DNA from 2 places in the Alteromonas sp. KC3 genome. Region 2 is predicted to be linked to the other one. Evidence: riboswitches for the same ligand, from Rfam matches in the RefSeq annotation. Region 2 holds a riboswitch; the other holds the start of a gene.
The links. A riboswitch is a leader RNA that binds a small molecule or an ion and turns the genes downstream of it on or off. The one in region 2 is predicted to bind thiamine pyrophosphate.
Positions count from the first base shown of each region.

Region 1: linked by a shared signal. The riboswitch ahead of thiC (phosphomethylpyrimidine synthase ThiC) and the one ahead of JN178_RS05500 (TonB-dependent receptor) in region 2 are both predicted to bind thiamine pyrophosphate.

Region 1 covers NZ_AP024235.1:125,853-141,436, reverse strand. Annotated here, with positions in the region: gene gmk (guanylate kinase) at 1-39, opposite strand, end outside; gene JN178_RS00640 (alpha/beta hydrolase) at 290-964, shown strand; gene JN178_RS00635 (GGDEF domain-containing protein) at 971-2,032, opposite strand; gene hemC (hydroxymethylbilane synthase) at 2,296-3,234, shown strand; gene JN178_RS00625 (uroporphyrinogen-III synthase) at 3,245-3,985, shown strand; gene JN178_RS00620 (uroporphyrinogen-III C-methyltransferase) at 3,986-5,146, shown strand; gene JN178_RS00615 (heme biosynthesis HemY N-terminal domain-containing protein) at 5,143-6,318, shown strand; TPP riboswitch at 6,380-6,491, shown strand; gene thiC (phosphomethylpyrimidine synthase ThiC) at 6,698-8,596, shown strand; gene thiE (thiamine phosphate synthase) at 8,593-10,137, shown strand; gene JN178_RS00600 (HesA/MoeB/ThiF family protein) at 10,127-10,873, shown strand; gene thiS (sulfur carrier protein ThiS) at 10,870-11,079, shown strand; gene JN178_RS00590 (thiazole synthase) at 11,084-11,857, shown strand; gene thiH (2-iminoacetate synthase ThiH) at 11,874-12,992, shown strand; gene JN178_RS00580 (hypothetical protein) at 13,109-14,182, shown strand; gene JN178_RS00575 (threonine/serine ThrE exporter family protein) at 14,424-15,584, shown strand, end outside.
Region 2 covers NZ_AP024235.1:1,224,838-1,240,421, reverse strand. Annotated here, with positions in the region: gene pnuC (nicotinamide riboside transporter PnuC) at 1-475, opposite strand, end outside; gene JN178_RS05505 (YkoF family thiamine/hydroxymethylpyrimidine-binding protein) at 475-738, opposite strand; gene JN178_RS05500 (TonB-dependent receptor) at 754-2,835, opposite strand; TPP riboswitch at 2,892-2,997, opposite strand; gene JN178_RS05495 (acyl-CoA thioesterase) at 3,113-3,538, opposite strand; gene JN178_RS05490 (GNAT family N-acetyltransferase) at 3,599-5,764, shown strand; gene JN178_RS05485 (tetratricopeptide repeat protein) at 5,913-7,178, opposite strand; gene JN178_RS05480 (energy transducer TonB) at 7,182-7,793, opposite strand; gene JN178_RS05475 (ExbD/TolR family protein) at 7,795-8,193, opposite strand; gene JN178_RS05470 (MotA/TolQ/ExbB proton channel family protein) at 8,205-8,729, opposite strand; gene JN178_RS05465 (MotA/TolQ/ExbB proton channel family protein) at 8,731-10,089, opposite strand; gene JN178_RS05460 (DUF3450 domain-containing protein) at 10,096-10,857, opposite strand; gene JN178_RS05455 (putative 2OG-Fe(II) oxygenase) at 11,207-12,988, opposite strand; gene JN178_RS05450 (TonB-dependent receptor domain-containing protein) at 13,241-15,584, opposite strand, start outside.

The sequences.
Region 1 (15,584 bases), 1.1 Mb from region 2:
TGCAGCAAGAATGAACAAATTACCGAGTAGTGAAGCCATAGGGTATTAAAATTCTGTCAAAGTATGGTGATTTCAAACCGCAATGATAGCATAGGTAAGCGCACTGCAGTAATAACGATTGTATTAAGCGACATAAGCGCTCAAACGCGACACTAGATTGCGTAATAGTGTTTAGCTACAAATACACATTCACTGTAATGTGACAATAAAGATAATAATAAACCTTACAGCGCTTTTGCGCTTATGCGCTCTAGCCAACAAGCAACAAGACCAAACAGGATATACTAGAATGACCCAGCAACTTCTGCCGTGCGTAGAAATAAACCCCGCGGCTACGCCTGATGCCTGCGTTATCTGGCTACATGGGCTTGGTGACTCTGGTCACGGATTTGCCCCTATCGTCCCTGAACTTCGCTTACCTGATAGTATGGCGGTTAAATTTATTTTCCCCCATGCCCCGGAGCGACCTATCACCATCAATAATGGTATGCGCATGCGAGCGTGGTATGACATTAAGTCACTCGACTTTAACAGTCGTGCCGATTTAACGGGCGTGAAAGAATCAGCAGACCAAGTAGAGCAATTAATTCAAGCGCAAATTGATAGTGGCATTCCAGCAAACCGAATTGTACTCGCTGGCTTCTCTCAAGGCGGCGTGATTGCGTTGCATCTTGCCCCGCGCTTTTCACAACAGTTCGCTGGCGTACTGGCACTGTCAACATACATGTGTGAACCGTCATTGCTTGCGAGCGAAGCAACTGACACTAACCGTGCCACGCCTATAATGATGGCACACGGCGATCAAGATGAAGTGGTACCAGTATTTATGGGTAACGCTGCATTTAAAACGCTGTCAGATAATGGATTTAATGCTACATGGCAAACCTACACCATGCAGCATAACGTGTGTATGCAAGAGTTAAACGACATTAGCGCCTGGTTACAGAAAGTACTCGCAAGTTAGTGTCTGTTATTCCACAACTTTGTTTCTGCCGCTATTTTTAGCGGCATAAAGGTTGTCATCTGCCTGCTTTAATGTCGCATGAATGTTGTTATCTGTTAGGGCAGTGGCAACACCAAAACTAGCTGTAATGGCGTGGTGAATATCCCCTTTTTCAAAGGGGTTCTCTTCAATAGTTTCTCGCATCTTTTCGGCTAACTTTACTGCCTGGCTTAAACTGGCTTTAGGAAATAGCACTAAAAACTCTTCGCCACCCGTTCGGGCTACCACATCCGTATTGCGTACAGCTTGTTTCATTAGGGCGCAGAAATGAATGAGCACTTCATCGCCGATATCATGGCCGTATTTATCGTTTATGCGCTTAAAGTGATCAATATCTACCGCAACCGTACTGAGTGGAAAATAGCTGCCAGGGTCTTGCATGGCCCGTTCGAAAAACACCGCTTCGAGAAAGCGTCTATTGGGAAGCTTTGTAAGAGGATCAGTATTCGCCTGACGCATGCGCTCAAGGTTTTCTTTGAGCATTTCACGACGACTCTGATGCCAGAAGTATTCACCGATAAAAGCCACACATACAAAACAAAAGGTCGCTATAAGAAAACGCGATACATGCTCTGGTGCATACTCTGCTGCGATTTTATCTTGGTTGTACAGCATTAAAATAGCCAGCCCGAGCGTAATGGCCACGTACAAGATGGCGGGTTTATACCTCACAACAATAATTTGAATAAACAAAAGTGGGAAAATAAAGTACAACCCCGTGTTGTTTAATCCGCCGGTATATACCAATGCGTTTATGGTAAAGCAAACGATAATGCCTGCTACATAGTAGAAAAGATCGTGTCGGGGAAAAACATGAGACAGTACTACGTTGGCATAAATAACAGCAGCAGAACCTGCGAGCGAGCCCACGAGCAACATATCGCCGCCATTGATGTTAATCCACGCCATAATTGCCATTATGGTGCCGCCAACATACGATATGAAATACAGCGTTAAACGTCTGCGTTTCGCTTCCGCCTCATTTTGCTGTGTACCCCGTAACAACTGCCTTACCGATGAGTGTTCCATTACAACACCTGCTCCCCAATATCACGCCTGCTTAACACATTGTCTTTGTTCAGAATAAACCGAGCCTTAGTCATTCACTAATTTGCCACCACAGCATAGACTGATTTGCGACGTATCTCCAAACAGAAAACTATGGGTATTTTCAAACATTAAGCCTTAGAATGGGTATACTAGTGCGAAGTTAGTGCATAACGTTTTTGCAACCCAAAGCAACACGCTCTAGCATACACACAACTGTTAAATTTAATTTGTTTGGAATCACCATGAGTCACCTTAACACTACCCGTACCATTCGCATTGCAACAAGAAAAAGTGCACTGGCACTTTGGCAAGCTGAATATGTGAAAGCGAAGCTTATAGAGCATTACCCTTCGCTAACGGTAGAGTTGGTGCCAATGAGTACTCAGGGCGATAAAATTTTAGATACACCATTGGCCAAAATTGGCGGCAAAGGGCTATTTATTAAAGAGCTTGAAATTGCCATGCTTGAAGGGCGAGCGGATATTGCTGTGCACTCTATGAAAGATGTTCCAGTGGCATTTCCTGATGGGTTTGGGTTGCATGCCATTTGTGAGCGCGAAAACCCATTTGACGCTTTTGTCTCGAATAATTTCGATAGCATAGATGCACTTCCTCAAGGGGCCGTTGTGGGCACATCAAGCTTGCGCCGTCAGTGTCAAATTAGTAAATACCGCCCTGATTTAGTGATTAAAGACTTGCGCGGCAACGTGAATACACGACTCGCCAAGTTGGATGCGGGTGAATACGATGCCATTATTCTCGCTTCTGCGGGCCTAATTCGTCTTGAAATGGAAACGCGTATTCGCATGCCACTGCCTGCCGATATTTCGTTGCCAGCGGTAGGACAAGGCGCAGTGGGCATTGAGTGCCGCAACGACGATGATGAGCTTATCGCACTACTTCAAGCCTTAAACCACGACGACACCCATACACGTGTAACCGCTGAGCGCGCCATGAATGAACGTCTGGAAGGGGGATGTCAGGTTCCTATTGGTAGTTTTGCAACGCTAGATGGCGACGCGCTTACCTTAACAGGGATGGTGGGCAAACCCGATGGTTCAACGCTTTTATTTGCCTCTGCTACGGCATCAAGAGAACGCGCTAATGACATTGGTATTGAAGTCGCAGAGGCATTACTTGCCCAAGGTGCTGGTGAGATTTTAAAAGCGTTGTATAACTAGCGAACCTTTGATGCTACTTTTCACTCGCCCGTTGCCAAAATTAAAAACAAGTGCCCGTGCTTTTGAAGACGCGGGTATTGATGCGGTAGGCGTCGCCACATCAGATATCGTTTACATTCCTTCAGAAAGCCGTGCAGCGCGCGATTTCATTTCAACTACAGCGTTAGATGCCATAGTGGTAACCAGCGTGTATGCCGTAGAGGCTACCGTAGAAGGCATAAAGCAAAAAAGTAGCACTGATACTCATTTGACAACCTTGATTGCGGTGGGCGACGCAACCGCCAAGAAATTACACAAGGCTTTTAGTCACACGCCAAATGTGAAAATACTCACGCCTTGCGACCATACATCAGAAGGTATATTGGCAATGCAGCAACTCAATGAGCCAAATTGCCAACATGTAGGTATTATTAAAGGTGAAGGTGGGCGAGATGCCATTGCGCAAGGACTGGTGCAACGCGGCATCGAAGTGAGCAGCTTTTGTGTTTACAAGCGCGAGCAACTTACCCGTCCAGTTTACACAAAACGGTGGAAAATTAGCGACGTTAGCGGCATTATCGCTACAAGCGAAGCAATGGCGAACCAATTAATTACGCACTATGGCAATACACTTTTGACCCTGCCATGGTTAACCGTAAGTGAGCGCATTGCCAATTCATTGAAGAACATTGGGGTGGAACGCGTGTTTGTTTGTTCACGCGCTACCGATCAGGCCTTAACGGCTTGGGTAAAGGATAACTGGGAGTATTAAATGGCCAATAATAATGAGAGTCGTCCTCAAGGCGATGAGTTGGTAACGGTTAGCGCCGAAAAAGAGGTTATCGACTCAAAAACGGATACGCCTTCTTCGCCCAAGCAAGCCAAATCATCAGGTAACGGGCTACTTTGGTTTGTCGTTGTCATTCTGTTTTTGATATTACTTTCAATGGCCGGTGCAGGTTATTGGTACTACATGCAGCAACAAACTGCACAACAGCAAACGCTAAACGCCCAGCAAAAGAATGCCAGCGACCTTAACGCAATGGTACAAGAGCGCAACCAGTTGAATGCGAAACTGGATGAAATTACCAAGAGCAATAATGCGCTCAACAATGCACTCAATGCATTACAATCGGAAAATGAAACCCTTGCTCTGCAAGCAGAATCAGCCCTAGAGCAAATTAAGAATATGGAAGGTCGACGACCTGCAGATTGGCTTATTGCCGAAGCAGATTACCTCGTTCGTATGGCTGGTCGTAAGCTATGGTTGGAAAATGACGTCCGCACTGCCATTTTGTTGTTAGTAAATGCTGACAAACGCTTAAAATCTTTGGCCGACCCATCTGTGTTACCCGTTCGCGCTGCCCTTGCTGAAGATATTCAAACGCTTCAACAGCTAAATCCAGTGTCACCTAGCTCGGTAGCGCTCGCGCTAACAGGCATGGTTGCACAAATTGATAAACTACCATTAGATACTTTCGAAAAACCGCAAGATGTGGATGCCCAAGACAATACCTTGTCTGAATCTACCGATGATTGGAAAGCCAATTTAGCTAAAGTATGGGATAAGTTGGTAGGCGACCTATTTACCATTAAAACGATTGAGGGCCCGGTTGAGCCAGTATTGTCGCTGGAAGCACAGTTTTTACTCAAAGAGCAACTGCGCTTACAGTTAATGCATGCACAGTCGGCTGCGTTGAAGGGTGACGCAGGCCTTTACAATCAATCGCTACAATACGCTCAAACCCTGCTTATCGAAAAATTCGATATAGAGACTAGCCAAGTCACTGGTTTTGTTAACGCAATTCAGAATTTGCTTAATACCGACGTGTCTCGCCCTATTCCTTCAGAGTTAAAAGCACAAAAGCCGCTTGAAGGGTTACTTGATAACCGTGTAAAGCAAGTGTTTGGACAAGGAGCTAGCGCACTATGAGATGGTTAATGATTGCGTTAGCGGTCCTTGCCGCATTTATTATTACGCTGATTGTCGGGCCAATGATATTGGGCGATAAAGGCTATGTGCTTATTTCCCTTGGCAACAAGGGAATTGAGATGACGGTGATAAGCTTTAGCCTGTTTCTTATTATTGGTGTAGTAGGTGCTTATGCCTTGTTGCGTCTAGTCATGTGGGCATTAAGCTTATTTACAGGTTCACATAAATGGTTTGGTGCACTGGGAGAGCGCAAGCGAAAGCGTGCGTTTTACGATGGCTTGCATGCCATGGCAGCCGGTGACTTTGAAACTGCTAAAAAAGCATTGAGTAAAACCACCAACGGTGACTTTGAAGGCGTAAATTATTTAGCCTCTGCTCAAATTGCTTTCGCCAACAACGACTTCGACAAAGCGCGTTATTTCCTAGAACAAGCTAGCGAGTTTGCGAATGCAGCCCTTGCCGCTACCGTGATGCACGCACGTATCGACATGGTTGATGGCAAACACGAAGCTGCGCTTGCGAAATTAGATGAGCTTGATGACAAGTCTCGTGAGAACAGACAAGTTGTGCAATTAAAGGCGCAGATACTTGCAGCACTAGGACAGTGGCAAACATTACAAAATAACTTAGGTAGCTGGCGAAAAGCGCTATCAAAAGAAGATTACACTGCGTGGAGTCAGCGCATCGCAAAAGGGAAGTTTGCAGAGATTGCCAGCAAACAAGGTGCCGTTGAGCTTAAGACCTATTGGGACAATTTACCCCGTAAGCTTCGTCACGACGACGCTTATCGTGCGGCGTACATTCAGCAACTGCTCGACCAAGGTATGCACGCTGACGCTCAGCAGTTACTGGTTGATTGGCAAAAACGCGGCCTAAATAGTGCGTTGTTCCCACTTTTCACGCAACTGAACATTCCGGACTCGTCACCGTCACTACGCCTACTGGAAAGCTGGATAAAGCAAGACGAAGATAACGTGGCGTTATATTCAACACTTGGCCAAGTAGCATTTAACTCGGGTGACGACGTACTTGCAGAAAAAGCGTTGTTAAAAGCGACCAAAATGAAAGCACGAAAAGAAGATTTATTGCTGTTGTCAGCCATAAGCGAACGTAATCAAGACACAGCAACTGCCCTTCAGCTTTACAAAGAAGGGCAGCAAACAGCCGGTTAATACACCCCCCACATATCCAAGGGTTGTAAAAACTTACTTATTGGATATATAGTAAAAAACAAGTTACTTGTCGGAGTGCTTCACTGGATATCCAGTAAGCTGAGACCGCGAAAGCGGGATCCGTTGAACCTGATCAGGCTAATACCTGCGAAGGGAACAAGAAAATATAATGCTGAAGTAGAAATGTTGTTGTGCTGTTGTGGTTTTGTAATAGCACGCGTTGTCACTGTGGATTGGATGTCTTAGCATCTTGATGCCTTGGTGTTGCATAGCGCAAAAAGCCACGTACTGCGACAACCTTCTTGCTTCAATCCTGCGTTATATTCTCCTTCACTCCTGACAAGCATTTTTAAACCTAAACCTTTAAGGCCAAAATGCTATGTCGACACGACGCGAACAGCGCCAACAAGCGCAGCAATTTATCAATGAACTAGCGGGCGAAGCGTACCCTAACTCCACACGCCACTACGAAACCGGCAGCCGCGATGATATTAAAGTGGCTATGCGCCTTATCCACCAGCACGACAGTTTGGTAGGTGGCACAGAAGAAAACCCACTCTTTGAACCTAACCCAGCCATTCCTGTTTATGACACATCCGGGCCGTATGGCGACCCAGCGCAAACCATTGATGTTCACAAGGGCTTGTCACCACTTCGCCAAGCATGGATTGCAGAGCGAGACGACACATTTGCACTGGATGGCGTGTCATCATCATTCGCTAAAGAACGAGAAAATGACATCTTCACCGAAGATTTCCGCTTTATTCGTGAGCGTAAACCACTGAAAGCCAAGCAAGGCAAGAATGTTACGCAGTTGCATTATGCTCGCCAAGGTATTGTGACCCCCGAAATGGAATACATTGCCATTCGAGAGAATATGAGCCGACAGGCCATTAAAGAAGCAGAGCTAACGCAACAGCACAAAGGCGAACACTTTGGCGCCAACTTACCAGAGACTATTACCCCTGAATTTGTGCGAGATGAAGTCGCCGCGGGCCGTGCCATTATTCCATGCAACATTAATCACCCTGAACTTGAGCCAATGATCATCGGGCGCAATTTTTTGGTGAAAATTAACGCCAACATTGGCAACTCCGCGGTGACCTCATCGATTGAAGAAGAAGTGGAAAAGCTGGTGTGGTCAACCCGCTGGGGTGCAGACACCATTATGGATTTGTCTACCGGCCGTAACATTCACGAAACCCGTGAATGGCTATTGCGTAACAGCCCCGTGCCACTTGGCACAGTCCCTATCTATCAAGCGCTAGAGAAAGTGAATGGCGTAGCAGAAGACTTAACTTGGGAAATGTTTAAAGACACACTTATTGAACAGTCAGAGCAGGGCGTAGACTACTTTACTATTCACGCGGGCGTTCTGCTTGAGTATGTGCACCTTACCGCCAAACGCGTAACGGGCATTGTGTCGCGTGGCGGTTCTATTATGGCTAAGTGGTGCTTGAGCCATCACAAACAAAGCTTTTTGTATGAACATTTTCGCGAAATTTGTGAGATTTGTGCGCAGTACGACGTGTCGCTATCTCTTGGCGATGGCCTTCGCCCTGGCAGCGTGGCGGATGCAAACGATGATGCACAGTTTTCAGAACTGCGCACGTTAGGCGAGCTAACCAAAATTGCATGGGAATACGATGTTCAAGTAATGATTGAAGGCCCAGGGCATGTGCCAATGCACATGATTAAAGCGAACATGGAAGAGCAGTTAACGCACTGCCACGAGGCACCGTTTTATACCCTTGGCCCACTTACCACAGACATCGCGCCGGGTTACGATCATTTCACGTCAGGCATTGGTGCTGCCATGATTGGATGGTATGGCTGCGCCATGCTGTGCTACGTCACGCCAAAAGAGCACTTGGGGTTGCCAAACAAAGAAGACGTCAAGCAAGGCTTAATTACCTACAAAATTGCGGCTCACGCAGCAGACTTAGCAAAAGGCCATCCTGGCGCGCAAATACGGGACAACGCCATGTCAAAAGCGCGCTTCGAGTTTCGCTGGGAAGACCAATTTAACTTGTCTCTGGACCCCCACACTGCCCGCGCTTATCACGATGAAACGCTTCCTCAGGCATCTGGCAAAGTTGCGCATTTTTGCTCAATGTGCGGCCCCAAGTTTTGCAGCATGAAAATTTCGCAAGAAGTGCGTGATGTAGCAAAACAAGCTGAGGAGAAACAGCAAGGTATGCAGGATATGGCTAAGGCGTTTAATCAATCGGGCGCAGCGCTTTACCATGCGGCAGATACTAAGGTGAACTTGCCATGACACAGTCGGTAATGAAAAAGCGGGTTGTGTGGTGTGTTGGTGGGATTGATTCTAGTGGCGGTGCGGGCATCTCTCGCGACGCTATTACACTGGCAGACCTTGATGTACACGCCTGCTTACTGACAACTCAGCTTACCGTACAGTCAAATACAGTGATGCTAAGTCGCGATCTAACAAAAGTATCTGCTTTGAATGCACAGTGGCAAGTGTTGGCACAGGATGCCTTGCCCAGTGCAATAAAAATTGGGGCTATTGCCAATGACGAGCAAGCACAACTATTGTGTACTCGTATACAAGCCCTTGGCGCAGCACGCCCTTTTGTCGTTTGGGATCCGGTATTTAGCAGTTCGTCGGGCGGTCAATTAAGTGAGCTAAGTACCCATGCAATAATGCAGTTGCTGCAAACTGTCGATGTCGTTACCCCTAATACTCAAGAGCTTGGCCTGCTTGCACAACATACTGACGACATTACCTGTGTGGAAGATGCCCTGACGTGCGCTAAGCAGCTCATCACTTTCGGCGCTCATGCAGTTCTTGTAAAAGGTGGGCACCTAACCGAGCCATTAGGTGCTACTTTAAATAGCACTCAGGTGTTCGATATATTTGTCACTACCAATTACACGCGAACATTTGCGCTCAAGCGCAATAGCAATGGCGAGTTGCGCGGTACAGGGTGCATGCTTGCCAGTGCACTGTGTGGGTTTGTTGTGCGCCATTATGATTTGCTTGATGCACTCACCCTCGCTATTGCGTACGTAAATCATGTACGTCAGTATTGTGCACAAATTCCTGGACTTACCTTCAACGCGCGCACTATCGGGTTTCCTCAATGTCCAAGTGCTTTTCCCGATGTGTACGCTGATACTAATCACACGGCCAGTGCGCTTTCACAGATTAGTAAGTCGTCTTCCCTTTTACCCTTTGCGCCACTTATAGAACGCGAAATGGGTATTTACCCTGTGGTTGATAGTGTCGAATGGCTAAAAGAGCTACTGCCTACAGGTGTTAAAATAATACAGCTGCGAGTAAAGCACGGCCCGCCGGATGCCATTCGCGACCAAATCAAACAAGCCATTGATATGACGAGTAATACGTCATGTCAGCTGTTCATCAACGACCATTGGGAATGGGCCATTGCGTTGGGCGCTTATGGCGTACATTTGGGCCAAGAAGATTTAGAAAATGCCAATCTGCATGCCATTCAACAAGCAGGGTTGCGCTTAGGTATTTCTACCCATGGCTATGAAGAAATTCAACGCATCAAACGCTTAAAACCCTCTTACATTGCATTAGGTCATATATTTCCTACCACCACGAAGGATATGCCCTCAAGCCCTCAGGGCGTATCTCGACTTGCGAATTACGTTTCACTTTGCGAAGACATTCCAACCGTGGCAATAGGGGGTATTACACGCGCCCGCATTAACGCTGTTGCTCAAACTCACGTAAACGGCATTGCTGTCGTCACGGCAATTACACAAGCCGACAATCCTAAAGACGCATTTCACGCATTGGCGCGGGAGGCAGGCTTTGCTTACTAAACAGGACATAAAGCGCTACAGCAGACAACTCGGGCTTAGCGAAATTGAAGAGCAGGGGCAGCAAAACATTATGCAGTCTCACGTGGTGGTCATTGGTCTTGGTGGATTAGGTACGCTTGCCTCACGCTACTTGGTAGGCGCTGGTGTAGGTAAAATTACATTAATTGATGGTGATGTTGTCGACATGAGCAACCTACAACGACAAATTGCCTACAACGAAATGCACTTGGGCGAGCTTAAAGCCAAAGCGCTTTGCAATGAACTCAAAAAAGTTAACCCACACACAACCTGCAATTATAAAAGCTTATTTGTTGATAGTAACAACTTACCAACCTTACTAAGCAATGCGACTTGCGTACTTGATTGCACCGACTCAGTTGCCACGCGCCAGCAAATAAACCATGCCTGTATAGCGTCTTCAATCCCGTTATTTACGGCAAGTGCTAGCGGTGTAACGTGGCAAGCAATAAACATCTCATCACAGGTTAAAAACACAGGCTGTTATGCCTGCTTAGTCGAGCATATTACTCTTCAAGAGGATTGCATCAGCCAAGGAGTGCTTGGACCTGCGGTAGGTATGGCCGCCTGCCATCAAGCTGCGCAAGCGTTACTTTTTCTGTCTAAACGCTACGGTGCGGATATCCAATGGGGACGCTACCTCAACTGTCATGTTGCACAAGGCAGCATGCAGTCGTTTTCGCTTTTACCTTCATCACATTGCGAGGTTTGCCAGTGACTCAAATACATATCAGCGTTAATAGTCAGGCCATGAATGTTATTGCGCCTATATCTTTAAGCGAGCTTATCGCATTGAAATCACTCGACAGCGTAGGTACAGCCGTTGCGGTAAACAGCACCATTGTCAGTAAACGAGAGTGGTCAACAACCCACTTAAATTGTGGTGACACCATCGATATATTCACACTTGTAGCCGGAGGCTGAGATCATGTTAACGCTTGCCAACCATTCTTTTTCCTCTCGATTGCTTACTGGTACAGGAAAATTCAGTGATCCCGATACAATGCAAGATGCCCTTAGTGCCTCGCAAAGCGCTATTGTGACACTGGCGATGAAACGCGTAGCCAGCAATACATGTACAGACATGACACTGAGTGTTTTACGCAATCTTGGAGTCACCCTATTGCCAAATACCTCTGGGGCTAAAACTGCACAAGAAGCGATATTTGCTGCAGAACTCGCCTATGAAGCAATTGGCAGTCAGTGGATAAAGTTAGAAATACATCCTGACCAACGGTATTTGCTTCCCGACCCCATTGAAACCCTTAAAGCCGCTGAAGTATTGGTTAAAAAAGGTTTTCATGTTTTGCCCTATTGCGGCGCCGACCCCGTACTTTGTAAACGATTAGAGGAAGTCGGCTGCGCTGCCGTTATGCCATTAGCTGCGCCAATTGGTAGTAACCAAGGCCTTCAAACTAAACCCTTCTTAAACATTATTGTTGAGCAGGCGACAGTGCCTGTCATTGTAGACGCAGGCATAGGAAAACCCAGCGATGCCATGGCGGCCATGGAAATGGGTGTAGATGCCGTGTTGGTCAATACTGCCATTGCCACAGCGCGCAATCCCGTTGCCATGGCCAATGCCTTTGCCAGTGCGGTAGAAACCGGCCGGCAAGCGTTTGAAGCCGGGCTTGGTACAACACACCGTACAGCGCAAGCATCTAGCCCGCTAACGGCTTTTTTAGACCGCGCGCTAACGTAATGTGGGAGTGCACAGTATGAAAGTAGCCGACGCTTTGCTACAACAAGATTTGTCTCATATTGCCCTAACGCTTCACAGTAAAACGCGCAATGATGTGGAACACGCCCTTAGCAAAGAGAAACTCGAGCTTGATGACTTTATGGCGCTCATCTCACCTGCTGGCGCAAACTATTTAGAGGCTATGGCAAGCCGTGCTTACCACCTTACCCGCCATCGCTTTGGTAACACAATGCAGTTATTTGTGCCGTTATACCTCTCGAACCTATGTGCCAATGAATGCACCTATTGCGGGTTCACCATGAGCAACAAAATTAAGCGCACCATATTGTCAATTAGCGATACGCTATCCGAGGTTGCTGCAATTAACGCAATGGGGTTTTCGCAATTACTGCTTGTCACGGGTGAACACGAAACCAAAGTAGGCATGGAATATTTCGAGCGCACCATTGACGCTATTCGCGACAAAGTAAGTTATCTAATGATGGAGGTTCAGCCGCTTACGCTAAATCACTACAAAACATTAAAAGAAAAAGGGTTAGACGCGGTGTTGGTTTACCAGGAGACCTATTCCCCCCAGCATTACGCCAAAGTACACACGCGAGGTAAAAAGCAGGATTTTTTGTGGCGACTAGAAGCCAGTGATCGCATTGGCCAAGCGGGTATAGACAAAATTGGTATAGGTGCCCTACTCGGCCTTGGCGACTGGCGTGTAGACAGCGTAATGACCGCCTTGCATGGCCGACTAATTCAAAAACATTATTGGCAAAGTCGAGTCTCTATTTCGTTTCCCCGATTGCGCGCATGCGAAGGAAACCGAGATGGTGCACAGCACTCTCGACACTTGCCAGATGAAAAGCAATTACTTCAATTAATATGTGCACACAGGTTGTTTAACCCGCATGCAGAACTTTCTTTATCAACCCGCGAGTCGGCAGCTTTTAGAGATGGCGCTGCCCCCTTGGGAATTACGTCGATGAGCGCGGCATCGCAAACGCAACCGGGTGGCTACAGCACACCAACCACAGCACTAAATCAATTTGATATAGACGATAATAGACCTGTCGATAAGGTAGTCAAAGCTCTCGCCGTAAATGGTTTAGAGCCTGTATGGAAAGACTGGATGCCCTTTGGTTAGTGAAGACAAACATTCGAACACATATAAATTGACAGCAAAGACTCAGTTTGAAACAGTAGTAACGCTATTTAGAAAGGACAAATAGCGTTTTTATTCAAATACGGATGAATATACCTATGGAAAAATGGATTTCAGTAGTAGGCAGCGTGGTGTTTTTGGTTGCACTACTCATCACCCAAGGCGCCTCTGCGCAAAATTATCAAGCCATAATTTGCAACAACTGTGACGAGACCGAAGCAAAAGCATTTACACTTCTTGGTGAGTTCAACGTCAAGCATGCGTGTAGGGGAAAGCCCCCTTCTAAGGCCGACCACGCGCAAGCCTGTGCCGCTAAGTCCAATCCAATATTAGTTGCCAACGCATCAACAGAAAAAATCTGGGGCTTTCACGTATTTTACGCCGGCCTAGACGATATACGCTTAAGCGCACAACCTTTCACTGTGAACAACAAAACCCAAAAGGTAATGAAAGAGATTGTCAAAACCTACGCACAGCTAGACGAGGTAATTCAGTCGGTCAACCATAAGCTTACAACCCCATCAAGCGTGTTAGAAACAGTACAGTCAGCGCCTTCAAGAAACTGCGGTAACAATTTGCCCATTGCCTCTGCAATAGGAGCCGCATTCTCCCCACGCACAAACAGCAAATTATTAGAGCTTGTCCAAGACACCTACCTGCATAAATACCCTGATCAGGGAGCGCGGTTTTCGAACAGTCATTTCACCGGCAGCCACTTTTCGGTTAGCACCGATAACATCAATATTGAGGGCACAAGGGAGGTAATAAACAAACATAGATTAATGGTGGCAGACTTTTCGGATGCTAAGACAAGTACGACGTTAAACCGCATTGCATACAACGTTTATTTGCAAAACCATGTTCTCGGTATCTCGGTTAACGAAAATGCCTCTAGAATAGATGGTATTGCGATTAGCGCCCTAAGTGCAGGTGCCTTAACGAATACTAACCCGTGCATGCTCGAACACCTCAATAAGTATTGGGAAGCGAGCGTACAATCAAGTGCTTCGGGCGGTGATTTTGGAGATAGCGGCTTAACAGATTACGGTAGAGGCTTTAACTTTATTCCTCAACCAAGTAATGGCGGTGGTGATGAAAGTGAAATCTGTACGTGGCGTTTTTATAACCCTCAAGGCGAACCTACATTTACTATGCAAGGGGCGTGTCCTTAGCAACAAATAAAAGGTTTTAAAAACATACAACTACACCTTTAGCGCGGAAATAACACCATCTGAAAAAGCATTAGTTTTTCTTACGCAAAATAAGAAAAAATATGTTTTGATTTCCGCGCAAACCCTCCGTACAATCCGCGCAAATTTTAGCCAGACATACCAGTGTGTTCGTCTGGCTTTTTTATTATATTTAACCCATATTAGGGTTGTCATAGCCGTTTTATGTTTGAAGGACAGTGCGTTGGATACCGTTGAATTTATTCAAATTCGTAGATTTATCGTGAAGCTTGGAAAAATGCTGCACAAGTACGGTACGCCTGCGTTTCGTTTAGAAGCCTATTTAGGCGAGGTAGCAAAGTACTTGGGCGTACACGCTTCGTTTATTTCTACACCGACGTCGCTCACGTTTGTGATTTGGAGCGATCGCCACGAAGACGAATATAATCACGCCGCGCGCCTTCTACCTGGCGACCTTGATATGAACGCGCTGTCGTTAACCGATGAACTGGCCAGTGAATTATTGGCGGGAAAATTATCACTTAGCGAAGCTGATAAACGCTTAAATGAAATTGACGCAATGGGCAGCCCCTATGGCAAATTCGTAACGGGTGTTGCGTTTGCCATGGCGACAGGTGCGTTCGCCATGCTAATGGGAGCAAGCTGGAGCGAAATTGGCTGGTCTGGCGCGCTAGGTATTGTGGCTTACCTTTGGACACTTTGGGCACAAAAGTCGAAGCGGGTTAACCTTATGCTTGAACCCGTTACGGCCTTTGTTGGCGGCATTTTAGCCTGTGCTGTGGGCAGCTATATTGACCCAGGTATTAACATTCCGTTAGTGGTACTGTCGTCAGTCATTGTATTTGTACCTGGTCTTGCACTCACCATGGGGCTTGCCGAATTGTCGTCGCGCAATATGGTATCAGGTACAGCCCGTACCATGGATGCCATCATGCAACTATTTAAGTTGTATTTTGGTGCGTTTCTTGGTGTATCAGTTGGGTTTAGTGCATTTGGCGAAAACATTTATACGCCTGCAGAATCACTGCCTTACTGGGCGACGTGGTTGGCGGTATTTTTATTGTGTTTTGCACTTGTTGCGATATTCCGAACACGCTTGAAACATATTCCGTGGGCGCTTGCCGCAGCATTTATCGCGTACAGTGCTACCGCATTCAGTTCAGATTATATGAGCCCGGGATTAGGGGCTTTCGTGGGTGCTTTTGCCTTGGGTATCTTTGCTAATGCGTTTACCCGAATTGCCAATCAACCGGCCACTATTGTGGCTATGCACGGATTAATTGTGTTGGTACCTGGCTCTAAGACATACATTGGTTTGAACTCATTTATGACAGGGCAAGACTTTGTTAAAGCCGATCACCTTGGCCAAGAAGTGTTTTTGATC
Region 2 (15,584 bases):
TAAAGAACCAGTATACCCAATTTTGCAGTATTTTGTGTGCCACCATAAACGTGGTAATCACACTCAGTAAATTAATACTTGCATCTAAAAGAAGATGTTCACTGTTAAACTGAGACGTGGCGACTTCAGACATTACCCAAGCAGCACAGAGCATAGTAGGGACGATGATAGCGTGCACCCACCACGGCCAAAAGCGAATGGGTTTTGCCTCGCCATTTTGACCACCTTTTGACCATTGATAATAACCATACCCCGCCATCACCATATAGAAAAAGTTTAACGCGGCCTGAAACGGTAAAGTAACTTGCCAAAATAACCACGTGTAAATCGCTGTGCTAATAAATGCACACAGCCAGCACCAACTACTTTGCTTGGCTGCCAAAAACACATAGGCCATGGCCAATACCACCGCGCACCATTCCAAAGGTGACGTGGTGGTAATTTGCTCAACAAATATTGAAAGAAAGTCACCCATTATGATGACTTTCTTGCCTGCATGGCGTCGAAGTTAAGGAATTTGGCAACAAATATAGCCTGACCAACTTCTTCATGCGTTCGCTGCATTTCAGTACCTAGTATACCCATTACATCAGCATACTCTCCGGTAACTTGTGTACTCGTTGAACTCGTTGACACAGATAGCTCAGCGTAACTGTTCAATCTATCGATGAACGATTGAATTGGCGGAATGTATTCATTTACCAAAGGGTATAACGACAACTCGACCATAACTTGCATACCAAAACCCTCTTATTAAAAAGCGTATTTCGCTGTTACGCCAAACTGTCGTCCATTGCCAATTTGGTAGTACGGCTCGTTAAACGCATATTCGTCGCGTGGATCGTTGCTAAACCCACCAAAGCCTCTGGTGTAATATTCACGGTCAAATGCATTTTGCACCCACAAAGACGTTTGCCAATTCCCTGATAGCATCACAATTTCTGAATTAAACAGCGCTGTACTCGGTGCCGTTACATCATGTCCGTCAGAGAATCGGTACTCACTCTTAAAGTCCATATCAACACGCCACAATAAAGTATCGGTAAAGGCATACTCACTGAATACATTAGCAGTCCACTTAGGCGCTTGCGCTTGTCGCTGCTCTTGTATTTCTGTGCCATCTGCTAGGGTGTAACCTTCAAATGTAGCACTTAAATACCCCACGCTGGCACTGACCTGCCACGCATCATTGGCTAACCAATTAAGCTCTAGTTCTGCGCCTTTATTTGTACCTAAGTCTGCGTTATCAATAATATCAACAAATCCAGCAGTACCATCATCACGAGTAATAACATCAAAGTCGCTAACTTGTGTGTCGGTTCTATCCATGAAGAATACTGCGGCGCGTGCAGTAAGGTTTGATGTTAAGAGTGGCCCCTTCACACCTAACTCGTAGTTCCAGTTGTACTCTTCATCGAAGAAACGCTGGTCGTCGTTCACACGATTATCAGGGTTAAATCCAGCCCCTTTGAAGCCACGCGACACACTAGCATAGTAAAAATGGTCACCCATTGTGTATTGGAGAGCCACCTTACCGCCTAACATTGTGGTATCGAAATCACGTGTTAGCCCGTTATTGTCGGCAAATTCAAAATCGTAGTTTTCTGCGCGAATTCCCGCAACCAAGGTAAGATTATCTTGTAGCTGAGTTGCGGTTTGAAGATACAAAGCCGTTGTTGTTGGCGTGTACTCACTTGCATAGTCGTTACTAAGGTACGTGTACTGACGCAATAACTGCTCTTGTGAATTTTTGTAGAACGCGCCTACTGTCCAGTCAGTTTTCCCATCAAATAGTGCCGCTTCAGGTGAGGATACAAATCGTATTTCTCCTGTTTGGGTGTCTACATCGCGATAGTAGGCGTCAAATGATGTATAGCCCCACGGGTGAAAACCTGTGAACGTCCAATCTTCGTCATAGCCATAGGCAATATTATGGGAAGCATGCGTAGCAATCAGAATAAGATCGCCTTTGGCAGTGCGTGTTGTACTGCGGGCGCTTATCGCATGTGTCTGATGTTCGTCAAAACCTGGCTCATCAGAACGGGTTTTGTTGTCATTATCTAAAGAAAATGCATCGTACCCATTGTCGATGTCGTACCAACGATAAGTTACCGCCAATGTGGTGGTATCGTCTAATTCACCTTCCAATGCAAAGCGCAGAGCAGTTTCATCAATATTATTGGTGTCATCGCGATTTAAAAAGGTATTTTCAACAAATCCGTCACTGCGATTGTGTACTAGCGCAACGCGATAACCCCAGTCTTGATTAATATCGTTACCCGTTGCACCTTCAATACGGTAACTACCTTTGTTTCCAGCGCGCGCCTCAACATAGCTTGGCGCGTTACTGCGTACTTCATTACTAGTTAGTTTTACAGCCCCTGCTAGCGCACCAGTACCGTATAAAGTAGCTTGCGGGCCGCGATAGACTTCTAACTGTTTGGTGTCAAAAATAATGCCTGCTGCCGCCAGACCAGAAAAATCAAATTCATCGACAATAAAACTAACCGACGGATTGATGGGCTCAGCAAACTGACTGCGCTCACCAATTCCACGAATTTGAACGAAGCGACCGCGAGACGCACCTGCGGCAAAGTTAACATTGGGAACTGTATTTAGTACGCTATCGATGTGGGAAGGCTGTCTACTGCGTAAACGCGCTTCGCCTAAAATAGTTGCGCTTGCGCTCAATTGGTCAAGTGTAGTCTGACGAAAGTCACCCGTTACCACAACACGTTCGATATCTTGTGCTTGCTCGCTAACTTCATTGGTATTTTGAGCATAAGCAGCCACTGAACTGGCGAGTAAAGAAAGAGTGAAAAATGATTTGTACATGGGATCTCTTGTTCTTGTTTTAAGAAAAAAGATCCGGCTTTAACGGCAGGTGATAAGGCTATATTGTGAACCATCCCTACGCCGGTATTATCCGGATCAGGTTTAAGGGTTCCCACACATTGTGGATCTCAGACCGAAACACGGACACCCCTTGGCATATGTAAGTACATACTTAAGCGTATGGCTTACCAACTAGGCGGAGTCTACCAGTTGGGTAAACGCCGTCAAGCGAAGATAACGTTAAGTACTATTTAATAAATATCTAAGTTATTCAAACTTAACTTTCTTCAATATTCAGGTTGAGTTTTCTAACCTCGTCATCGGTTTGTGCTTTAAGTCCTTCCAGCGTTTTGCCGTGCGCGGTGGGCTGACGGGTTTCTGGGTCTACTTTTACAAACACAATATCATCAGCAAAACAGATTGTTTTCTTCGTTGCCTTATTGCGCACCAAACAGCTTACGGTAATAGACGTGCGACCAACCGCTTTTGTCTCAAGCCCAAACTCAACAATATCCCCCTGCAATGCTGGAGACTCAAAACTTATTTCACCTATATGCTTGGTCACCAAACAGTTGGTTTCAAGCTGGCAAATTGCCCAAATTGCGGCTTCTTCGTCAATCCATTCCAACGCGCGGCCACCAAATAAGGAGTTGGCATAATTGAGATCATTTGGCATAACTAAACGCCGAGAAAGAAAGCGCATTCGAATTCCTCTTAATAAATCGCTACTATAGTCACTTAATTATACCGAAAAAACACTTTCATGGCGTTACAACAATTAGCCGATTGGTTATTTACTCCTTTTCTCGAATACGCTCACGGCACTACGCCTCGTTATCACAGACGTATACTCGTGATAAGCGGTACAGAGCCATTTTGCGATTCGTCTTGCAAAGCATTAATTGCATTAGCCCCACAACCAATAACCATCGCGCAATTTGGCGATAGCAAGACCCGAAAGCATGTACTTGGCACTGAGTGTGATATTGCATTTTTTGATTGCCAAAAATCGTTTTCCGCTGGAGATATGATGGCAATAGCGGGCACCATTAAACACGGTGGTTGCCTTGTTCTGATTTGCCCCGACCTAAAGCAATGGCCTAGCAAAGTTAAAACGTCCTCTTTATCCCACGGCTATACGCTAACCTACAGTAGCTATATAGCGCGCATAGTGGAAAAACTTAAGAGTAATGCTGAGGTAGCAATTTACAGCGATTCACAGTTACATCTTCCGACACTGCGCCAGCCTCTCATACCCGCGCTAGATAACTGTAACTATGATAAGCAGATTTTTGCATCTGACGAGCAAGCGCGTGGATTTAATGAATTGACCACATTTGACCAATCAAAACCTTGTCGTGCTCTTGTTACAGCACCACGCGGTAGGGGAAAATCATCGCTACTTGGGATTGTTGCCAGTGAATTGGTGCGCCAAGGAAAGCGTATTTTACTTACCAGTAGCTTATCCGATAACGTCGCCCAAATATTTAAATTCGCGACTAAGCAACTTGGCGTGGCGTATATTGGCAATCATCACATTCACTATAACCAAGGTGAACTTAAATGGGTCGCTCCTGATAACGAACAACTGACGGCTCAATTGTCACAGCATACTGACTTCATCATTGTTGATGAAGCCGCTTCTTTTCCCCTCCCCTTACTCAAAACTATAATCGGCTCTCATCAAAATTGGATTTTGAGCACTACATTGCAAGGCTATGAAGGCAGTGGTAACGGGTTTGTACAAAAACTATTGCCTACACTTCTTTCCTCTAAAGCAGAAGACTCTGAAGGAAAAGGCCCAGATACGGAAGGCAACGCCCCCTTGCCTAAGCATATTAAACTGACAACACCACTGCGATGGTACGATGAAGATCCAATTGAACAATTTATATTAGACACATGTTTGTTTGAAAAATCAGGGAGCAATCACGTTCAACAAGAATACAGTGAACGAATCAGCGTTAATATCAGCGATACCACCTTTACATTGAGCGACGTTAAGTCACTAAACGACGATATGCTCTGCCAAGTAATGCAATTGCTTACATTAGCCCACTATCAAACCACACCAGATGACTTGATGCGTCTTGTCGATAGCCCTGATATTCATCTTGCCACGTTAACTCACTCAAATAGCGTTATTGCTGCGGCTATTATTAACGTAGAAGGTGGAAAACCATTTGCTTCACTTGCTCAGCAAATTGCTACTGGTGAGCGCAGACCTAAAGGGCACTTGAGCGCCCAGAGACTGGCCTTGTTGGCCGCAGATGCTTCCTTAGCTACATTAAAATACTGGCGTATAAACCGCATCGCCGTGTCCCCCGCCTTGCAAAGCAAGGGGTATGGTTCTTTTTTACTAAGCGAAATAAAAAGCTGCGCAAATCAACACGCTATTGATGCACTGACAACATCGTACGGAACCACCACTGCCCTAGACAGTTTTTGGACTAATAATGGCTTTAGCATTGTCGATAAAGGGAGAAAACCGAACAAAGCAAGCGGAGAAACGAGTGCGTTAGCCTTTTGTGCCATGACTGAAGCGGCCAACCAATCACTAAAGCTCTTGATGAGTTTATTTAAATGGCAAAAAGATAGAATTGATATAGCAACAGTACCCGAGGAGATTCAGGCTATATTAATGAAAAAACTACAGCATTTTGTTGCTGGGAGCCGCCCTCTTGATGATGTATGGCGAATACTCACACTTCTCTTTGCTGCACTCAAAGACAACGGAAACGCATTCTTTGGTCATGCCATTAACCAGAAGAAAAAAGGGTCTTTACGCTATTTAAATAACAATGATGTGCTCACTGCAATGAGTAGTCATGAAATCAACATAGCGCAACTTAAGAGACAACTTAACGCCAATGGCATCAAAGACATTACACGTATACTGCGCGAAGAAATAAGGCTGTTATTTATGTAGCCTAGACGACTGAATGGTAATGGCTTGCACTGCGTTGTACCAACACGCTTTACGGTGGATAAAATGCTACTCTCACCGAATTTTTCACTAAATTGAAAGCAATAAAAAAGCCTCCATAAGGAGGCTTTTCTTTCGCTAATGCGCGGAATTAAATGCTAATACCACGGTTCTTCGCTTTTTCCTTGATGTAAGGTTCCCACGCAGCAGCATTGCGGCGTAGTGAGCGGTCTTTCTTAGCTTCCTGTACATGTCTATAAGCAGACTTGAAGTTACCCGCATAGAAATTCGCTTCCATAAGTGTGAAGTGAATCTTCTCTGGGTCTTCAGCGCCGCGCTCAAGAGCATTTTCAAGTGCTTTGATTGCGCCTTTGTAGTCTTCAGCCACTAACAATAGTGTACCTTGCTTGCGGTAATGCTCTGGGTCAGAACTTTTCGCTGCTGCACGTGCGTACATGTTCGCAGCTGTTTTGTAGTTCTTCGCCTGGTGATATGCGTTTGCAATATTCGCTAGCATATCTGCATCATCTTTAAGCAAACCTTCTTTCATATGCTTTTCAAGCAGTTTAGCTGCTTTATAAGGCATACCGTTAGTTTGATAAAGCTGTGCAAGCGTTTTAATTTCACTGTCTTTTTTCAAGTAATCTTGCATATAAGCAAGTTCAAACGTTGAAAGACCTTTCTTGTAATCTTCTACAAGTAGGTAGAAGAAACCAAGTTGAGTCCACCAGTTAGGTGTTTCAGGAAATTTACGTACAAGTTCTTCTGCTACTGCAACCGTCTCAGGGAACATCTTACGCTCGTAGTACGAAGTAAGCTTTAGTACATAAGGGTTTTTGTTTGGCTCTTCGTACAAAGCAATTGCTTTATCCGCTGGCTCTACAATCTTCGCTAATTGCTTAGATTCATAGTAAGCCTGTGCCAAACGCGTATATACATCAGCGTCTTCTTTACAAGTGAATGTCATCCACTCGTTATACCACTTAATCGCGTCAGTGTACTTATTCTCTTGCATGCTTAAGTCACCAAGTAACTTAAGTGTTTGAGAATGTTCTAAGTCGTTAAGAACTTTAGGCTGAACTGAGTCTTCAAGGTAGCCATACGCTTTTAAGCCTTGGCCTTCTTGAGAAGCCAAAAGGTTACCAATAAAGCGTTTAACGTAAGCTTTATCGAAATCGTCCGACGGATCGATTTCATATAATACGTTTAGTGCTTCGGTAACTTGGTCTTCGTTGTAGAACTCAAATGCTTTTTGAACCTTTTTACCGGTACGCTCGCCTACAAGCGTTGTTTTACCCTTTTGATATCCAGGACAAACAACAGGCGAAGACTGCGCCAGTGCAACGGGTGCTGAAAGCACCGCGCCTGCACCAAGCACTAAAGCAACGGCTGTCATTTTGAATGAACGTTTCATCATGATCTATTGCTCCAGTTTAAAGTCTAGCTGTACGAACATGCCAGGTTGTTTAACCGGCTTGCCATCTACGATCTTAGGCTTATATTTCCATTTACGCAAAGCACGACGTGCTTCACGGTCGAAAATACGCTTAGGTTCAGCATCAATAACTTCGATATCGTCTACACCACCAACTTCGTTGATAGTGAATGACAGTCTTACCCAACCTTCACGGCCGTCACGGGCTGCATCAGGCGGATATTTCGGGTCGATACGAACGATAGGTGTAGCATCACCATCGCGCTGCATTGCACCAACACCACCAATGTTTACACCAACACCACCTGTATCTACAGCAGGAATAGCTAGGCTAAAACCATCTGCATCAGGTTCTGCTGCTTCCGGCTCAACTTGCTCCATTTTTGGAGGCTGAGGCGGTGGCGGCGGAGGCGGAGGCGGAACACGAGTACGCGTTTGCGTCTGGTCGTCTGGTTCCTGCATTACAATATCGATCACCGGTGCAGGCGGAACTTCGTCTGCTGGTCTAGATGAGTTCTCAATCAACTTTGCCATTAGAACGAACAGGGCGAATGCAACACCAGCACCTAAAAATATAGATACAATTATACGTAACATCTTATCCCCTTGCCGCTACCGAGACTCGGTTAACGCCAGCGGCTTTAACCTGATCCATAATCTCAACTACTAAACCATGCTTCGCTTTTACATCAGCTTGAATGATTACGTAGTCAGTAGGCTGCTCGGTAAGCAGTCTTTCAATATTCGCTCTTACGCTGTCCGGCGCTACTTCACGTTTATCTAACCAAACATTTCCATCTTCCGTTACGGCGATAAAGATGTTTGCATTTTTGTGAAGAATCGCCTGGCTCGCATCTGGCTTGTTAACTTCAATCCCTGCTTCTTTAACGAAAACAGTGGTAACGATAAAGAAGATAAGCATGATAAACACGATGTCCAACATGGGCGTCATGTCGATCTGTGCATCTTCTTCCTCGGTTCTGACTTTTCGAGCCATAATCTCTCTCTCTAATGATGTGGCAGGCTATCAACTAGCCCTTCTCTTGCCAGCTTCACTTTCGCTTCAAGACGTGAACTGATGAACAGTCCAGATAGCGCAGCAACCATTCCCGCCATCGTCGGGATTGTTGCCATAGAGATACCAGCGGCCATAAGACGAGCGTTGCTGGTGCCCTGTGTTGCCATAGTCTCGAAAACACCGATCATACCGGTTACTGTTCCCAGTAGCCCGATTAGTGGACACATTGCAATAATGGTTCTAATAATCAGCATTCTAGCGTTTAGGTCGTCTGACGCTTGAGAAATCCACGCGTCACGGATTCTATGCGCATACCATGAAGTGGTATCAGCTCGGGCATCCCAATTGGCGATGATGTTTTTCTTCACCTTTGGAAAGACCGAGGTTAAATACCAGTAACGCTCAATCATTAATACCCACATGAGAAAGAGCGCGGCAGCAACGAAGTAAAGTACGTCACCGCCGGTAGCGATAAAGTCCCTGACCGATTCAAATAATCCAATCAGGTAATTCATATTACGCCTTCTCCGACTCTGTGTGAGCAGCTACGATACCCGCAGTTTGCTCATCAAGAATGTGGATGATTGACTTGCTACGAGACGCTACGATGCTGTGAGTAAGGATTAGAGGCAGAGCCGCGATAATACCTTGAGCAGTAGTTACAAGCGCCATTGAGATACTTCCTGCCATCATACGTGGGTCACCAGTACCGAATAGTGTGATAGTTTGGAATGTCTCGATCATACCAAGTACTGTACCAAGTAGACCTAGTAGAGGAGCAATCGCTGCGAAGATCTTGATTACGTTGATACCGCTTTCGATACGTGGAAGTTCACGAAGGATAGCTTCATCAAGCTTAAGCTCAAGGTTTTCAGCGTCAGCATTTTTGTTCTCTTGGTAAACCTTAAGAATGCGACCTAGTGGGTTGCCTTCAGAAGGGTTACTTACGTTCTTAAGCTGTGAACGCATTTTGCCGCCAACGATAGTTAGCGTAATCATTTTGTAAAGACCGATTAGTAGACCAACCGCTAGCATTAGCGTGATTGTGTAACCTACTGGGCCACCTGCGTGATAACGCTCAGACATTGTCGCTTTCTGCTTCAATAGACCAAGGATTGCACCTTGAGAAGGGTCAGCGAAGAAAGGAGTGAAACCTGAAGTCGCTTCCATTAGGTCTTGAGTAGACGCAACGAAGTGACCATCTGGTTGACGACCTAAAGGCTGAACAATTTCACCTTCAGCGTCGTACGCTAGGTAACCTGCTTCACCGACAAGGTTAAATGTACCAACACGTAGTACTTCTTGTTGTGATGAACCACCGTCAAGATTTACAACTTCTGTAGTGAACTTAACTACTTCACCACCTTCAGTCATTTCTTTTTGAAGTGCGAACCATAGGTCTTCTAGTTCTTTAATGTTTGGAAGACCTTTAGAGTCTTCAGACATTGCAGCTAGGAATTCACCACGGCCAGGGAATTGTGCACTTACGATTGAAGTAGAGATACGACCAAACGCTTCAGAAGACGCTTGACGTACAACACCGAACATTTCACCAAGCGTACCTGTCGCTTGATCTAGCTCAGCTGCTTTTTCGTTCAATGTAACTTCGTTGTCAGAGAATTGCTTCTGTAGACGATCGCCACGCGCTTGTTCAGCTTTAAGGTCAGCTTGCGCTTTGCGAAGAAGTGCTTGTTTGTCAGCGCGTGCTGATTGGAATTCAGCTTCGCGTTGCTTGTCTAGACGTGCTTCAGAAACACGGTTTTGCTGTACTTGATCAAGAAGATCTTTAAGGCTCTTTGCTTCCTGAGCTTGTACTCCGGTTGCTGTAACCGCAACTGCTACCGCGGCTAAAAGAGTTTTGAATACTGGTTTCATTAACTATTACTCCGCTGCGCTAACTGGAATTTTAATTAGGTCCGCTGGGATTGAACCGTTAGCCATTTTAACTGCTTCGATTACTGAAGACAGGTACTCATCGCCTAGTTTTTCCCAAGAGCGAGTTTCATTATTCCAAACCCATGCGTGAGTTTGATCTAGTGAAAGTGCAGTAAGAGCTGTACGACCTAGGTTGAAGAAGTCAACAGTTACTTCTGTACCTGCGTCGTTGATTGTACCTTGGTAAGAGTTAATCTTCGTACCGTACTCAACTTCAACTAGGTATGCTTCTAGCACCTGACGGAACTGTTCAGAAACAGTAACGTTTGAGTTAGCCATGATGTCACGAAGACGCTCTACACGCGCAAGACGCTCTTCCAAGTGAATTGGACGGTCAAGCTTGATGAACTGCTCTAGGCTATCGATCATACGGAACATAAGAGGAACGATGCCCTGCTTAGTTTCTTCGATGCTGTCGATTTGACGCTGAAGTGAATCAATACCGCGTTGTTGGTCTGCAACAAGGCTAGCGATGTAATCGTTGTAGATCTTAAGGTTTTCTGTCTCATCTACTGTTTGACGATACTCAACAAGTAGTTCCTGAGATTGTTCAAACAACGTGTTGATTTTTTCTTGAGATTTCGCTGCAGCCGCGTGGATTTTCGCTTCTTCTTTATGAAGATCTTCTAGCGTATCTGCAGAGACTGCGCTACCTGTTAGTGCGAATGCACCCATAACAGTAGAAGCAATAAGAGTTCTCTTGCTCATTTTGGACATAGTTCCCAACCAAATTTCTTATTTGAATCCTCGCCGATAGGAAAATATTCGGGCAAGGGGCGTATAAAACTTTCACAATTTTGTTTCAGGAATGCAGTACTAACGTCAATCGTCAGTACTACGAACGTAGTATACTCACACGGATTGGTATAACGAGTCAAGTAACAGGCTGTTTACACCATGTGGTTTTTAAATCAATTGATTAATATACCAACAAATAAGATTGTTAATTAATTACGTCACTCCAGTTTGATACTTAATCGATTAATTCAATTCCTCAACAAAAGCGCAACATTTAACAGTTGTGGCACTTGTAACTGTGAACCCTGTGGGTGCGCTTTCAACTAATAATAGCATCAAACGCGATAGTTAAACGGTTTCCTTCTCGTTCGGTAGGGAAAGTACCATGCCACGCATGTGAGGGAAATAGGACCAGTTTGCCATTCTCAGGCTTAACCGTTGTAAAATGGTCAATCAAATAGAATGGTGTTTTATCTACTCTCCCTAAATGCAGGTGCCCACTTACATCATGCTCGCTCAAGTCTTTCGGCACGTCTACGTAGAAAACACCACTCACCAGACCATTTGAGTGGTAATGTGGTACGTGATATCCATCAAACTTATTTAATACGGACCACGAACCGCTGAACTCAATCATATCTGCAGTTAACCTGTTGTTATTTTCAACACTAAGATATGACGCGTTCTCACTGATAAAATCGACAATCTGGTGTTTAATAAACGCCTCAAGCGCGTTGAGGTTGCTATTTTTCGTGGGGAATAAGTTTCCTCTCGTTTGCGTACCTCTTTGAACCGACTGATTAACTGGTGATGACAAATCACCGTGTAATGTTTCTAAATGTTCTCGAATAGCCGACATTGGTACTTCAGTCTCACTCACAGTTTTTTGCCACACTGCTTGTTGTAGCGCTGGCGCTATTGGTAATTCAAGTAGTCTGTCTACAATGTAGGCGTTCGACTTTACGATTTGCTGCATCGCAAAATTAAGTGGAGCGCTTTTCTTAACAGCTTCCAGCTGCTGCGCTGCTAACGCTGTGTTTTTAAGCGTTAATGCAATTTCAGAAAGTTCTAGATTAATTTCTGCAATATTGCGCTGTGAAAACGGTTCAAGCACCGCCAAAGCTTCATCTGGCTTATTGTCTAATCGTAGCGCCTTTGCCTTTAATAACGCATAAATAGGTTGGTTATTTTCATCTGCCATCTGCTCAATGATGGTGATGGCTTTTGAATAGTCCTTTCCTTCAATTAATAAATTAATATAGGCAATACAGTGTGTAACAGAGTGCGCCTTTTGTTTTATTATTTGCTCAAACAAATTCAGCCACGTTGTTGTATTACCTAACTCAAACGACACCTTTGCATGATTCACCAGTGATTCTACGTAATCTGGATTGAGTCGTATGGCCTTTTCGTAGTACACGAGTGCCTTTTGCAGTTCGCCATTATCTGAATACACATTGGCCAGGTTATGAAACACGGCAAAATGGTTTATTGATGAAGTCAATTTCTCAAGTAACGCTATAGCATCTGAGGGGCGATTTAAAAAGCGAAGTGCAATTGCTTGCTCAATAATGAAAGTATCTTTTTTTAAACGTTGATAGAGCTTATTTGAAATGGTTAACGTTACTTCCCATAACTTAGCTTGTTTTGCACTATGCAGTAACTGACTTAGTACCTTTTCGTCATTACCGTAAACCTGTTGACCATTGCTATAAATAGCACTTACTACACTTTTTACCGCATAGCGTCGCAATGTAAATTCTCGCAATAAAAAAAGCAGTTCATGAACATGCGAAGCGTTAAGTAAAGTTTGCGGTGTAAGTCGCGAAACTGTTTTACTTGCATTTTCAACATCGCCACTTTTAGCGTACGCGAAACTCAAACTAATGAGTAATCCAACATCATCTTTAAAAAGAATAAGCGCCTGCGAAAGTCGGGAAATGGCTTTTTCAAATTGGTTAGTATTCACTTCGCAAAAGCTGGCAATTTTTACTAACTCACTCGAGGGAAGATGAGAAGGAAAGGCTTTGTTTAAAAGTTTGAGTACGTCGTGATGTTGACCCGCCTTAAGAAGCTGGCCAATTTGATTTAGGTCATTCATTATTTTTTATTATTTCTAAGATGCTTTAGCGTTGTTCCTCACTTATACATTAGCAATATTCACCATGAATAATAAGCGCTAATCGTTAATTCATTGCTCTTCATCAAACGCGATCAAGCGCGGCTAGGTTTAAAAAACCGGGTTTATCTTTCACATTTATATTTTGCGCTAATGCGTAAAAGGAAAAGACAGGCATAAAAAAAGCCAGCTTTTCGGCTGGCTTTTTAGATGCTTTAACTAATTTTTAAAAAATTAGAAAGAAAGAGTAACAGTAGTGAACAGGTAACGACCTAGTGTGTCGTAGAAGCCTGCTACAGTGTTAGCGTTAGTGCTTAGTGAACCACCAACCATTGGCGGCTCTTTATCAAGAACGTTGTTCACACCAGCAGATACTGCTAGGTAGTCGTTGATTTGGTAGCTACCAGTAAGGTCGAAGAACGAGTACGAAGATAGACCACCTTCACCTTCGAAGTCTACGTCACCGTAGTATCTCCAACGTGCGATTGCTGTCCAATCGTCCATTGAGTAGTTAGCAGTCATAGTGTGACGCCACTTAGGCTGTGCGAAACACTGAACGCTTACAATACCAGAACAGTCGTAGTCTAGAGAAGGATCAGATAGTAGTGGCTGATATGTCTTATCTAGGTTGTATGAACCAACAATGTTTGTACGAAGTGTACCGCCTGCTAGGTCCATGCTGTAAGCCATATCAAGGTCAACACCAGCCCACTTACGACCACCTACGTTGTCAGAAAGGTTAGTGATGAACGCGTCTTGGCTGATCCACAAGCTACCAGCTGCACTACGGTTTACGTTGTCACAGAATTCGCCACGAGTTGCACACAATTGAAGAATTGTTTGCGCACCAACAGTACCGATAACTTCTTCCATGTCGATCTTCCAGTAGTCGATCGCGAAGTCGAAGTCTTCAAACGGAGATGCAACAAAACCGAATGTGAACGTATCAGCTTCTTCTGGGTCTAGGTTCGGGTTACCACCAGAGAACTGGTTGTACTGGTTAGCAGGGTTAGCTGTGATTGAACCGTACTGAGCAGCAGTTACACCAGTAGCAGCACACTGTGCTTCTGAGTAAAGTACGCCACCGTCTTCACCAGAACCGTTAGCACAACCGTCTACACCACCCCATAGGCCGATGCTCTGACCAGCGAATAGTTCGTTGATGTTTGGCGCACGGATAGCGCGGTTGAAGCTTGCACGGAATTTGTAATCTTCAGTGATAGCCCAGTCAGCCGCTACTTTATAAGTCGTAGCATTACCAGACGTTGTGTAATCAGAAATACGTAGTGCTAGGTCAACTGTTAGGTTTTCAACACCTGGCGCATCTTCAATCACTGGTAGGCTAATTTCTGTAAATACTTCGTTTACGTCGAATGAACCTACTAGGCTTTCGGTTGGACCACCTTGACCTACTAGTGAACCTTCTTGGTATACCGTATCAGAAACACGCTCGAAGTCAGTTTCACGACGCTCTAGACCAAATACTGCCGCAACTGGTGTATCGGCACCTGGTAGAGAGAAGTCGAATTCACCAGTAACGAAACCGTTATAGATGATTAGTGACGTGTTACCAGTAAGAACAGCAGTACCAGAAAGCTGGCCAGCCATTTCAGGTGTTACACCGTATGGCGTATATACTTGGTACAACAAGCAATCGTCAGTACATTCTGTACCTACTTCACCTACACGAGGAGAAATTGAAGGTAGGAACAAATCGTTGATGTATGCAGAAGACGAGCTAGTTTGAGAGTACATGTAGCTTACGTCGTAAGACCACATATCGTTAATCACACCTTCAACACCAGTAACCATACGGAAAGAGTTGTGCTCTAGGTTATCGGCACGAGGACCACCTTCAACGTTACGCTTACCGATGTAAGCTACGAATTGGTCTGCGTCGGTTTGGCCAAATGCTGCCTGAATTTGCGCTTTTTGCGCGTCAGAAAGAATTGGGTTGTTGTAATCGAATAGGTACTCTGCACCATAGAACGTACCAGATTCAGCGATTTGACCTGCTGTTCTGTCGTTCATGAAGTTAGTTTCCATGTATACGCGCGTGTCGTCGTTGATGTAGTAATCAACAAATGCACCAATAGTGAAACGCTCGTTTGGACGCATGAAGTGATTAATTGGCGCGTAGTTGTACAGGTTTGTACCATCGTACGGAGAGAAACTACCGTCTTCGTTCAAGCTCCAGAACAACTCATTACCGTAGTCAGGCGCACCGTCTACAATTGGGTAGAAGAAAGAGTTAGGTAGTACTGCAGTAGATGAACCACCACATGATGTACCTGCTGCGTTCAATGCACATGATGAGTAATCACGCTCGCCTTGAAGCATTTCGTTGTTACGACGCCATGTACCGTAAACTGTCGCGTGACCTTTATCACCTGCGAAGTCGCCACCAGCAGTAACAGAGATATCATAAGACTCACCGCCAATACCGTTAGAACCTTCTGGGTATTCAAAACCACGATCATCCATTAGACCTTGGATGAAGTCGTTGTCGTTATCGTGCTGGTAACCACCCGCTGTAGCTGTGATTTCAAAACCAGTGAAATCAGTATCCATGATGAAG